Regions from separate parts of the Psychrobacillus sp. INOP01 genome, predicted to be linked through region 3. Evidence: riboswitches for the same ligand, from Rfam matches in the RefSeq annotation. Region 3 holds a riboswitch; each other region holds the start of a gene.
What was found. A riboswitch is a leader RNA that binds a small molecule or an ion and turns the genes downstream of it on or off. The one in region 3 is predicted to bind S-adenosylmethionine.
Positions count from the first base shown of each region.

Region 1 (3,171 bases), 1.0 Mb from region 3:
TTTAGAAGTAAAACCACTTAAGAAATGGTACATTGCTTGTTCTTTTGTTAGTTTACTGATTGGAGGCAATACTCCAAAAGCATCAGCAGTTAAGAAAATAATCGTATTTGGGTGACCTGCTACAGATGGGTCTACAATATTTTCGATATATTGAATTGGGTAAGCAGCACGAGTATTTTCTGTTAATGAGTTGTCAGTGTAGTCAGCAACGCGAGTTTCCGCATCTACTACTACGTTTTCTAATACAGTTCCGAATGATATCGCATCCCAAATTTGCGGTTCATTTTCTCGAGTTAGGTCGATACATTTTGCATAACAACCACCCTCGATATTGAACACACCGTTATCTGACCAGCCATGCTCGTCATCACCGATTAGTTTACGACCAGCATCTGCAGAAAGGGTAGTTTTACCTGTTCCAGATAAGCCGAAAAATAATGCAACGTCTCCAGCATCCCCAACGTTTGCGGAACAGTGCATTGGCAAAATGTCTTGTTCTGGAAGTAAGTAGTTCATAATAGAGAAAATCGATTTTTTCATCTCTCCTGCATATTCAGTCCCACCGATTAAAACCGTACGTTTTTCCATAGATACAATGATAAACGTTTCTGAACGTGTACCATCTACAGCAGGAACTGCCTTGAAATTAGGAGCCGAAAGAATAGTAAAATCTGTTGTATGTGTTGCAAGATCTTCTTGTGTTGGACGGATAAATAGCTGATGAGCGAAGAGATTATGCCAAGCATATTCGTTAATTACTTGAATGCCTAGACGTGATTCTTTATCAGCTCCTGCATATCCTTTAAATTCGAAGATTTCATCTTGCTTGTTTAAGAAGTTAATCATTTTTATATATAGTGCATCAAAAACGTCAGAAGAAATTGGTTGGTTTACTGAGCCCCAATCGATTTTGTCTTTTGAAATAGCTTCATCTACTATATACTTATCTTGTGGAGAGCGGCCAGTATATTTCCCTGTTTCAGCTTTTACTGCACCAGTAGAAGTTAGAACAGCTTCTCCTCTTGTTGTAGCTTTTTCCACAAGTTGTGGCACTGACAATTGGCTGCTAACGTTATTTCCTGCTAACAATTCTTTCAGTTCACTCACAGTATCGATTGAATTCATCTTGAATATACCATCCTTTTTTTATATTTCCCCTAATAAAGAGGAAGTTTTCTAGATATGTGAAATAGTATAACACATTAAAGCAATTAGTCTATACTAATCAAATTAAATTTTTTCTTTTGTGTATAAAATACAAACAAAAATAGTTGACTTCTATTACATACTTACGTATGATGATAAATTGAACGGATACTCTTATCCCGAGCTGGTGGAGGGGTCAGGCCCTATGAAACCCGGCAACCTGTAATTTTTTCATTATTACAAAGGTGCCAAACCTGAGACAAGGTGAAATTCCTTGATTGATAAGAGTGAAAGGTGCTTATGATACTAATACCTTTCCTCATGTATAAATACGTGAGCGAGAGGTTTTTTTATTGAACATCGCCCTTTATCCTTGTGTGCCAAGTCCGAAACGGCTTCAAGTTAACTTCAATGCATTCAAGTTACATTTACTATTATGTGATGTAAATGCATGGAACATTTTGAATGGCTTGACATGGGAATGAGTACCGTATCAATTCTTGAGAGAAATCTCGCGGGATATAGGAGGAATAATCTATGACACAACGTCGATTATTTACATCAGAATCAGTAACAGAGGGACATCCAGATAAAATTTGTGATCAAATCTCTGATGCAATTCTAGATGCAATTTTAGCAGAAGACCCAAATGCTCGTGTAGCATGCGAAACGAGTGTAACGACAGGACTAGTATTAGTTGCTGGAGAAATTACTACATCTACTTACGTAGATATCCCTAAAGTAGTTCGTTCTACTATTAAAGAAATTGGCTATACACGTGCAAAGTATGGCTTTGATGCAGAAACTTCTGCTGTGCTTACTTCAATTGATGAACAATCACCTGATATCGCACAAGGTGTGGACCAAGCTTTAGAAGCAAGAGAAGGCTCTATGAGTGATTCTGACATTGATGCAATTGGAGCAGGAGACCAAGGTTTGATGTTCGGTTATGCTTGTAATGAAACACCAGAGCTTATGCCACTCCCAATTAGTTTAGCGCATAAACTATCGCATCGATTGGCACAAGTTCGTAAAGAAGAAACTTTAGACTATCTTCGTCCGGACGGAAAAACTCAAGTAACAGTAGAGTATGATGAAAATAATAATCCAGTTCGTATCGATACAATTGTTATTTCGACACAACATCATCCAGAAATTACTTTAGAGCAAATTCAAAAAGATATTAAAGAAGTAGTGATCAACCCGATTGTTCCTACAAATTTAATAGATGAAAATACAAAATATTTTATCAATCCAACTGGACGCTTCGTAATTGGTGGACCACAAGGAGATGCTGGCCTAACAGGTCGTAAAATTATTGTAGACACATACGGTGGTTATGCTCGTCATGGCGGAGGAGCATTCTCTGGTAAAGATCCTACAAAAGTGGATCGTTCCGCTGCATACGCTGCACGTTATGTTGCTAAAAACATTGTTGCTGCTGGCCTTGCAGATCGTTGTGAAGTACAACTTGCTTATGCAATTGGTGTAGCTAGACCTGTTTCAATTGCTGTTGAAACTTTTGGTACTGGAAAGGTAGAAGAAGTTGAATTAGTTTCATATATTCGCGAATTATTCGACCTTCGTCCAGCAGGAATTATTAAAATGCTAGATCTTCGCCGTCCAATTTACAAACAAACAGCTGCTTATGGTCATTTTGGTCGAACAGACATTGATGTGCCATGGGAACAAACAGATAAAGCTGCAGCATTAAAAGAAAAAGCTGGATTATAAGTATGAACCAAAAGAGGCTTTCCTATAATAGGAAGCCTCTTTTCTTTGGTAGAAAATAAAATAAAAAAACGTGGAATGATCAAACATTGCGAAGATCGATCAATCTACACAAACTATCGTTATCCCTATTTATTTTTGCAGGGATTTATAATATTGCCCTTTTTCTACATATTCTCGGATAATTCTTTGTACATCAGCTTTATCCTCATCATTTAGTTCGCGTACAACTTTTGCTGGGCTGCCTAGTGCTAATGAATTTGGAGGTATTTTCTTGCCAGGTGGTACGAGGCT
Region 1 covers NZ_CP073315.1:783,134-786,304, reverse strand. The annotation lists gene pckA (phosphoenolpyruvate carboxykinase (ATP)) at 1-1,125, opposite strand, end outside; SAM riboswitch class I at 1,318-1,434, shown strand; gene metK (methionine adenosyltransferase) at 1,684-2,880, shown strand; gene KD050_RS03915 (gamma carbonic anhydrase) at 3,010-3,171, opposite strand, start outside.
Region 1: another riboswitch for S-adenosylmethionine. It lies ahead of metK (methionine adenosyltransferase); the one in region 3 lies ahead of KD050_RS09110 (acyl-CoA dehydrogenase family protein).

Region 2 (3,171 bases), 530 kb from region 3:
AAGAATGCATAAAAACCACCCAGCGCGGAATCGGCGTGAATATGAATTTGCTTTAGATTGTATTCTCTTTCGAATGCTGTTGCCATTTCTTTAATTGCTTTAACATCATCAATAGCAAAATTATCTGTTGCACCAGTAGTAGCGACGATATAGACAGGAATGCCGCCTTTTTCGATTACTTCTGTTAAGCGCATTTTCAAATCTTCCATATCCATAGAATGATCCGCCCCTGCTTTAACTCGTATAAGATGATTACTTCCAATTCCAACAGCCTCTACAGATTTTAACAAGCTATAATGTGCATTCTCGGATGCAAAGCAATATAAATTATTTGGTACGCCTTCCTCTTTAGCGTTTGGGAACTGTTTTGCTATCGCCATGCGCAAGCCGCTGAACACTGCGCCTTGTCCACCCCAGGTTGTATAACCGAAGCTTTCAGTAAAATCGTAACCAACTAGTTTCGACATCATGGAGACGACTTTTACCTCACATTCAGCAGCAGCTGGTCCGTAAACATCCCACAAGTTATTACCATTCAATAAGGAATTGGTAAGTAGTCCTAGGACACCAGGAATACTTGCCATTGGCAAAACATTTGTTACAAAGTTTCGTGTATGATATGGGTGACCCTTCATCAAGTCTGTTAATTCTTCCACAACAAAGTCCATCGAACGACTATTTAAAGGCACTTCATAATCTTCCATTATCTCTTTATAGAAGTTTGCAGACCTCTCTTGTATAGGCCCTAGCATCGTTTTTTGTGGATCTTTCAAAGCATCCATGGACGTTAATATTTTTTCCACGTAACCTAATAACTGTTCTCTTTGTTTTCCATTGCCATCTTCACTTTGAAAAAGCTGTTGTATATTTTTCATTTTCTCACCCTTCTTGGTCTATATTTCCTGTTATAATATTTTCGTTATAGTTCCTTATACTCTTATGTAGTATATACATATTGGACTACAAAAAACTATAAATTTCGTCATAAATGTAAAATAAAGAATACTTTAGAATATTAGTAATATTTATGCAATAGAGAAGGGTAGAAGGAAGTGTATCGAAAATAATTTTTTAACTTTTCAAAAAAGTGTTGACAAATAGTTTAATAGAAATCTATACTGTGTAACAAGATGGAAAACTAAATCTAATACTCTTATCAAGAGTGGCGGAGGGAATAGGCCCTGCGATGCCCGGCAACCAACAAGTTCTCAACTTGGAAAGGTGCTAAATCCTACAAATTCTAATACGAATTTGGAAGATAAGAGGAGGAACATGCGAATTTGCACCCTCTTCTTAATTGAAGAGGGTTTTTTGTTTGTTCTAACCCTCCCTCGCCTCCATAAGCGTCCATCTAAACTACATTTTAGGAGGAATTCAAATGACAAATCTTCAAAAAGAAACACTACTTTTACATGGTGGCCAACAACCAGATCCAGTGACAGGCTCACGAGCAGTACCTATTCATAAAACAACATCCTTCGTATTTAAAAATACAGAACATGCGCAAAATCTATTTGCTCTTGCAGAAACAGGTAATATCTATTCCCGTATTACGAATCCAACTGTAGATGTGTTTGAACAACGAATTGCATTATTAGAAGGAGGGACCGCAGCAGTTGCACTTTCTTCCGGCATGGCTGCTATCGCATTTTCTATTTTAAATATTGCAGGAGCTGGAGACGAAATTATTGCTGCTGAAAATTTGTATGGTGGTACATTTAATTTATTTGCACATACATTGCCGAGATATGGTATTACAGTGAAGTTTGTAGATTCAACTGATCCAGAAAATTTCCGAGCAGCAGTTACGGATAAAACAAAAGCATTTTTTGCTGAAATCATCGGAAACCCTAGCTTAAATGTATTAGATGTTGAAAACGTTGCAGCAATTGCCAACGAAGTAGGAGTTCCGTTGCTGGTAGATAGCACATTTGCTACTCCATATGGATCGAATCCGATTAAACACGGTGCTCATGTAGTGATTCACTCGGCAACTAAGTGGATTGGCGGTCATGGTACAACTATCGGTGGAGTAGTAGTAGATGGAGGAAACTTTAATTGGGATTCAGAGAAATTCCCTGGATTCACACAGCCAGATGTGACCTATCATGGTCTAAGATACGGAATAGATGTCCCAAACGTAGCATTCGCAGTGAAGTTGCGCGTTCAATTGCTTCGTGATTTTGGTCCAACTTTAAGTCCTGAAGCAGCTTTCTCCTTTCTACAAGGATTAGAAACACTTCATTTACGTGTACCAAAGCACAATGAAAATGCACAGAAAATTGCAGATTACTTAGAAAATAACGAAGAAGTGACTTGGGTTAACTACTTAGGTTTAGAAAGTCATCCTTCACATGAGCTTGCTAAAAAATACTTACAGAATGGTTTTGGCTCGATCCTAACTTTCGGAGTAAAAGGTGGTAAAGAAGCAGGACGAAATATTATCGATAATATTGAAATTTGGTCGCATGTAGCTAACGTTGGCGATGCCAAATCACTAATAATCCATCCTGCATCTACAACACATCAGCAGTTAACTCCAGAGGATTTAGTGAAATCGGGAGTTACGGAAGACTTAATCCGCTTGTCTGTAGGACTAGAGGCAGTCGAAGATTTGCAGGCTGCACTTGACGAAGTACTTGTGGGAAAAACAAATGTCCTCTCTAGGTAGAATTTTATTGATAATTGAGTAAAGATGGGCTACAATATGTAAAATAGTTCTTCGTATATAATTGCGATTTAGAATTTTACTAATAGAAGCAAATTGGAACTCAATTGTGCAGATTCATTTGGAGGAGATAGCATGGCGACAATAAAAGCAGCAATCCTAGGTTTCGGAACAGTCGGGCAAGGGATTTACCACATTGTAAATGAAAAAAGAGAAGATCTTAAAAAGTCTTTAGGATTAGACCTAGAAATTAGTGCTATTCTCGTAAACAACGTTGGAAAAGAAAGAATAGCTACACCGGGTGTCTTAGTGACTGATGACTTCGAGGATATTATCAATATTCCTGGGCTTCAAGTAGTATTCGAGGCAATTGTAAATGAGGAACCAGCATATAACTACCTAAGTAGAGCGATTGATAAAGGGTGTCACGTAATAACAGCAAATAAAGTGATGTTCTCCAAATATAGTATCCCGTTGCATGAGCGCGCAAAGTCTCGTGGAGT
Region 2 covers NZ_CP073315.1:2,344,621-2,347,791, forward strand. The annotation lists gene KD050_RS11905 (pyridoxal phosphate-dependent decarboxylase family protein) at 1-875, opposite strand, end outside; SAM riboswitch class I at 1,151-1,265, shown strand; gene KD050_RS11910 (O-acetylhomoserine aminocarboxypropyltransferase/cysteine synthase family protein) at 1,379-2,671, shown strand; gene KD050_RS11915 (homoserine dehydrogenase) at 2,804-3,171, shown strand, end outside.
Region 2: another riboswitch for S-adenosylmethionine. It lies ahead of KD050_RS11910 (O-acetylhomoserine aminocarboxypropyltransferase/cysteine synthase family protein); the one in region 3 lies ahead of KD050_RS09110 (acyl-CoA dehydrogenase family protein).

Region 3 (3,171 bases):
CTCCAACTAGAACAGCAATTTTTCGTGTTTGTGGTCTCATAATAGTATTCAACTGACTAAGTGCTGGTGAAGATTTTGTATTAGTGGGAGTACTTACACCTTGCACCACGAGCCCTAAATTTTCTGCCACCTTACTCGCTAAGTCCAAATCTACATGTGAAAACATTTCTAGTACTTGTTGACGAACGGTCAATTCTTTACATTTACCAAGCTCGAAGCTGAATGCACTAATAATATGCTCTTTTTCTGGATCACTCATGCTATTCCAAAATAACGTAGCCTGTGAGAAATGGTCTTTAAAACTCTCACTTCTAGCTCGAACTTTACGAGCATCTATCTTCTCCTGATAATGTGTATACCCACCTTCCACTTCACTAACAGGTGTTGGAGTATTTCCAGCAAGAGAGTTTTTATGGTAACTCACTCTTCCTACATTAATCGTTTGTCTTCCATATCCATCACGTTGATTGTTATGGAATGGGCAAACAGGTCTGTTTATCGGCAGCTCATGAAAATTAGGTCCACCTAGACGGATTAATTGTGTATCTGTATAGGAGAACAATCGTCCCTGAAGTAGTGGATCATTTGAGAAATCTATTCCTGGTACAACACTTCCTGGATGAAATGCAACTTGCTCCGTTTCGGCAAATACATTATCTACGTTACGATTTAATGTCATCTTCCCTAAAATTTTTACTGGTATCTCTTCCTCAGGCCATAGTTTAGTAGGATCTAAAATATCGAAATCAAATTTAAATTCATCTTCCTCTGCAATTAGTTGGACTCCAAATTCATACTCGGGATAATCGCCATTATCAATCGAATCATATAGGTCACGACGATGGAAATCTGGATCTTTCCCATTTAGCTTTTGTGCTTCATCCCAGACAACAGAATGGATGCCAAGTAACGGTTTCCAATGAAATTTCACAAAATGGGATTTACCTGCCTCATTAATGAAACGGTATGTATTTACACCGAACCCTTCCATCATACGAAAGCTACGTGGAATGGCACGATCCGACATTGCCCACATTATCATATGTGCCGTCTCCTGATTGTTGGCAACAAAGTCCCAAAATGTATCATGAGCAGTAGCTGCTTGTGGAATTTCATTGTGCGGCTCTGGTTTCAAAGCATGGACCAGATCCGGGAATTTAATAGCATCTTGAATGAAAAAGACTGGAATATTATTTCCTACTAAATCATAATTCCCTTCTTCCGTATAAAACTTCGTCGCAAATCCTCTAGCATCCCGTGCTAACTCACCAGAACCGCGTGATCCCGCCACAGTAGAAAACCTTACGAATACTGGGGTCTTTGTGCCAGGTGTTTGTAAGAATTTCGCTTTTGTAAATTCGCTCGCTGATTCGTATAGCTCAAACTCTCCATGAGCCGCATATCCTCTAGCATGCACTACACGTTCAGGAATACGCTCATGGTCAAAATGCGTCATTTTTTCACGGAAGTGAAAATCTTCTATCAAAGTGGGTCCCCGTTCTCCCACTTTTAAAGAAAATTCATCCTCTGATAGTTTTAGACCCTGATTTGTAGTCATAGCTTGACCTTGATCATCCACTCGGAATTCTTCTAATTGTTCATTTTTGCTGCTTACATTTACTTTCTTATTCAAGCTATCTCCTCCTCTATTTTTCTCTTCTCTATTTTTTATTACCCTGTATGAACTTTCAAAAACCCTTTAAAAAAATTCAATATCAATTCCGATTAAATTTATAGGAATTACTATTGACTTCATCTAGTTGAAGTAGTACGATTATTTCAACAACTCCATACTGCTTATTAAGAGAAGCTGAGGGACTGGTCCGATGATGCTTCAGCAACCGCCACAGCTGTGGTATGGTGCTACTTCCAGCAAGAAACTTGAGAGATAAGTGTACACAAAACTACTTACTCTTTTCATTTCTGGGAAGGGTTTTTTATTTTCTTTAAATACCAACTTAACTAATTGGAATAATTTATATTAAAGGAGACGACAACTTTGAATAATTTGTACATCAAAACGGAAAAACAGCAACTATGGATCGATCGTTTATATGTGTTAGAAGATAAATTTAAAAGTAAATCCGCCGAAATTGATGAGCAATCTATTTTCCCAAAAGAAAATGTGGAGGATTTGATCAAGCTTGGATATGCAAGCCTTACTCTACCCGAATCATATGGAGGCAATGGATTTTCTGTCTACGATATGGTTCTTTTACAAGAAACACTTGCTAGCTTTGATGCCAATACGGCTTTATCTGTAGGTTGGAGCTTAGGTGTTGTTGGTGAACTATTCGAAAACAAACTCTGGACGAAGGAGAAACTAGACTTTTTCGCAGCAGAAGTATTAAATGGTGCACTCGTAAATCGTTCCGTTAGTGAAGCACAAACCGGAAGTCCAACGCGTGGGGGTAGACCTGGAACTACTGCCATAAAAAACGGAGATTCTTGGGTATTAAATGGACGTAAAATATTCACGACCGCTTCCCCTGTACTTTCCTATTTTTTAACATCTGCTTGGATTGAGGAAAAAGAAAGAGTCGGCTTCTTCCTTATTCCTCGTAATACAGAAGGTCTTTCCATTGAAGAAACCTGGGATGTTATATCCATGCGCGGAACGAGTAGTAATGACTTAGTACTAAATAACGTATTCGTTCATGAATCGCATTTGGTAGAACTCCCTGAATTCGCTAGTGGCGGGAAGATAAATGGTTGGCTATTACATATACCAGCGACCTATTTAGGAATTGCACAGGCAGCAAGAGACTACGCAGTACATTTTGCCAATACCCATTCACCAAATAGCTTGAATGGACCTATAGCACAGCTACCAAATGTTCAGCAACTCATCGGAGAAATAGATTTGGAGCTTACGAAGGCTAGATTAGTCATTTATGGAGTTGCTACTGCCTATGACAATGAGTCTACAAAAGATTTACTTTCAAACGAAGTAAGCGTAGCGAAGCATATTGTTACTAATTCAGCCATCACTATTGTCGATAAAGCGATGCGTTTAGTTGGGGCTAAAAGCTTACAGCGAACTAATCCGCTACAACGTTATTATCGAGATGTCCGAGCAGGACTTCATAATCCTCCTATGGATGATATGACTATTAAAAAACTGGCACTTTCAGCGTTAGAAGAGGTAAAAAATAAAAACTTAGTGAAAAG
Region 3 covers NZ_CP073315.1:1,811,947-1,815,117, forward strand. The annotation lists gene KD050_RS09105 (catalase) at 1-1,633, opposite strand, end outside; SAM riboswitch class I at 1,795-1,895, shown strand; gene KD050_RS09110 (acyl-CoA dehydrogenase family protein) at 2,000-3,171, shown strand, end outside.

Region 4 (3,171 bases), 940 kb from region 3:
TCCTCCATCAAAAGATTTACTTCAAAAAATGCTCGAAGTCAGTGGATTGGAACTAAAAAAATTCTTTAATACTTCTGGTATTAAATATAGAGAGCTTGGTTTGAAAGACAAACTTGATACTATGTCAGAAGACGAACAATTATCCTTACTTTCTTCTGATGGGATGCTTATTAAACGACCAGTTGTTTTTGATGGAAAAAAATTAACGCTAGGCTTCAAGGAACAACAGTTTGAGGATGTGTGGAAGACTTCTTAAAGTCACTTGTTTTTACTATAAAAATATGTGAATATTATAGATGAATGTATGAAAAATGGAGAGGGGATTATTATATGAACGCACCTAAAGATTTAAAATACTCAGCAGAACATGAATGGGTAAAGACTGAAGGCGGAAATGTCCGTATCGGTATTACTGAATTTGCACAATCTGAACTTGGAGATATCGTGTTTGTCGAGCTTCCACAAGTCGGAGATGAGATCAAAGCAGGAGATCCTTTCGGTAGTGTAGAGTCTGTAAAAACCGTATCTGAATTGTACGCACCGATCAGTGGTAAAGTCTTAGAGGTCAATACAGAACTAGAAGATAGCCCTGAATATGTAAACGAGTCCCCTTATGAAAATGCATGGATGATTGTTATCGAACCAGCTGATTTAACGGAAGTGGATGGTTTACTTTCTCCAGAAAAATACGAAGAATTAATTTCAGAATAATTATGCAAACGCCGATTATTATCGGCGTTTTTTTCATATAATATTGGAAAGGGCATAGTTAGGAGAGAAGCTGAATGGCTATTGTCTTTAGTGAAAAATTAATTCTCGTTGAGGGAAGATCAGATAAACTAAAGCTTTTAAAACTTCTTGATGAATCAACAGAAATTATTTGTACAAACGGAACGATATCGAATGTAAAGCTAGAAGAAATTTTAAGTCCTTATGATGGTATTCCTATATATGCATTTTTAGATGCAGATAAATCGGGCGAGCAAATTCGGTCAGTTGTGAGGAAGGAATATCCAGAGGCGATTCATCTTTACACCAACCCCATGTATTGCGAAGTAGCGACTACACCGTTCAAAGTTTTGGCTTCCATTTTAAAAAGTGTTAATATAAAAGTGAAGAAAGAATATTTACTTTAGGATGATGTAATGTGAAAGAATGGACACTGGAACAGTGGAATAGCCATAAGAATAGTGGTCAGCTTGCGATATTTTATATTTATACACCTTTATGTGGAACATGCCAAGTTGCTAGTAAAATGATGCAAGTTGTACAAGAGATGAAGCCTTTTTCGATTGGGCAAGCAAATATTAATTATTTAGAGAACTTTGCAATGGATTATCATATTGAAAGTGTGCCATGTCTGTTAATAGCTAAAGGTGGCACTGTATATAAAAAAATATATGCCTTTCAATCTGTTCCATTTATATTAGACGCTATAAAAAGTATTGACGAACAAGTAGTCGTGTGATAATATACGATATACCAAGAATTAAATAGTGTCACTCTTATTAAGAGAGGTGGAGGGAAGTGCCCTTTGAAGCCCGGCAACCGTCATGTAAATGAAATGGTGCCAAATCACGCAAAGCAAATGCTTTGGGAAATGAGAGAATGGATGAATGTTATTAAAATGGATAACTTAAAACCCTTCTGCTCTTTTGCAGGAGGGTTTTTTTAGATAGAAAGGTGGCAAGGTTCCCATGATTAGTTTAAATAATGTTTCGAAAAAGTTTAGCACGAAACAAGGTACGATCGTTGCAGTTGAAGAGGTGAATCTTGACATAAAGAAAGGTGAAATCTTTGGCATCATCGGTTACAGTGGCGCAGGTAAAAGTACACTTATTCGCTTATTAAATGGATTAGAAAAACCAACCTCTGGACAAATTATCGTGAATGATCAAGATATCACAAAGATAAATGATGTGAAGCTTCGACAAGTAAGACAAAAGGTAAGTATGATTTTCCAGCATTTTAATCTGTTATGGTCAAGAACGGTTGAAGAGAATATTGCATTCCCATTAGAAATAGCTGGAGTTCCGCAAGCACAACGTTCTCAAAGAGTAAAAGAACTTATTGATTTAGTTGGTCTGGAAGGACGAGGACATTATTATCCATCTCAACTATCAGGCGGTCAAAAGCAACGTGTCGGAATTGCACGCGCATTAGCCAATCGACCAGAAGTACTTCTTTGTGATGAAGCAACCTCTGCGTTAGATCCAGAAACTACGGACTCAATTTTAGACTTATTAGTTAGTATCAATGAAAAATTAGGTCTGACAATTGTATTGATTACTCACGAGATGCAGGTCATTCAAAAGATATGCGGTCGAGTTGCAGTAATGGAAAAAGGTCATGTTGTTGAAGAAGGAAAAGTGCTAGACGTATTTCAAAATCCACAACAACCTATTACGAAGCGTTTTGTTTCGCAAGTCAGTGATTCAAATAAAGCCTTACAAACAATACAGCATTTAAAAGAACTATATCCAAATGGCAAACTGATCAAGCTAGTATTTGTTGGGGAGCAAACAGAGCAACCAATATTGTCTAGGCTTATCAAGCAATTTGATTTAGAAGTGAATATTGTTCAAGGGAATATTTCGCACACCCAAAATGGTGCATTCGGTACACTAATCCTTCAATTAGAAGGAGATGCATTACTAGTGGATGAGGCCATTCGCTATATACATGAACAAAAAGTAAATACAGAGGTGATCAACAATGATTAATGATTTATTTCCTAATGTTGATTGGCCAAAAATGTGGGAAGCAACACTTGAAACTCTTTATATGACTGCGGTATCCACTATTTTGACAGCAATTATTGGACTAGTTCTCGGTCTTCTACTTTTCTTAACTAGTCCTCATCAGGCGTGGGCGAACAAATTAGCTAACTGGTTAACTGGGGCTTTCGTTAATATATTCCGTTCTATTCCGTTTATTATTTTGATCATTTTATTAATACCATTAACGAAGTTTTTGGTCGGTACAATGCGTGGCCCTAACGCGGCATTTCCAGCTTTAGTAATTGGAGCTGCTCCATTTTACGCACGTATGGTATTGATAGCTCTTCGAGAAATTGATAAAGGTGTGCTAGAAGCAGCAAAATCGATGGGAGCTAAAACTACTACTATTATATGGAAGGTTTTATTGCCAGAATCTATGCCTGCTTTAGTA
Region 4 covers NZ_CP073315.1:876,267-879,437, reverse strand. The annotation lists gene KD050_RS04510 (arsenate reductase family protein) at 1-256, shown strand, start outside; gene gcvH (glycine cleavage system protein GcvH) at 331-711, shown strand; gene KD050_RS04500 (toprim domain-containing protein) at 786-1,136, shown strand; gene KD050_RS04495 (thioredoxin family protein) at 1,148-1,468, shown strand; SAM riboswitch class I at 1,503-1,607, shown strand; gene KD050_RS04490 (methionine ABC transporter ATP-binding protein) at 1,698-2,723, shown strand; gene KD050_RS04485 (methionine ABC transporter permease) at 2,716-3,171, shown strand, end outside.
Region 4: another riboswitch for S-adenosylmethionine. It lies ahead of KD050_RS04490 (methionine ABC transporter ATP-binding protein); the one in region 3 lies ahead of KD050_RS09110 (acyl-CoA dehydrogenase family protein).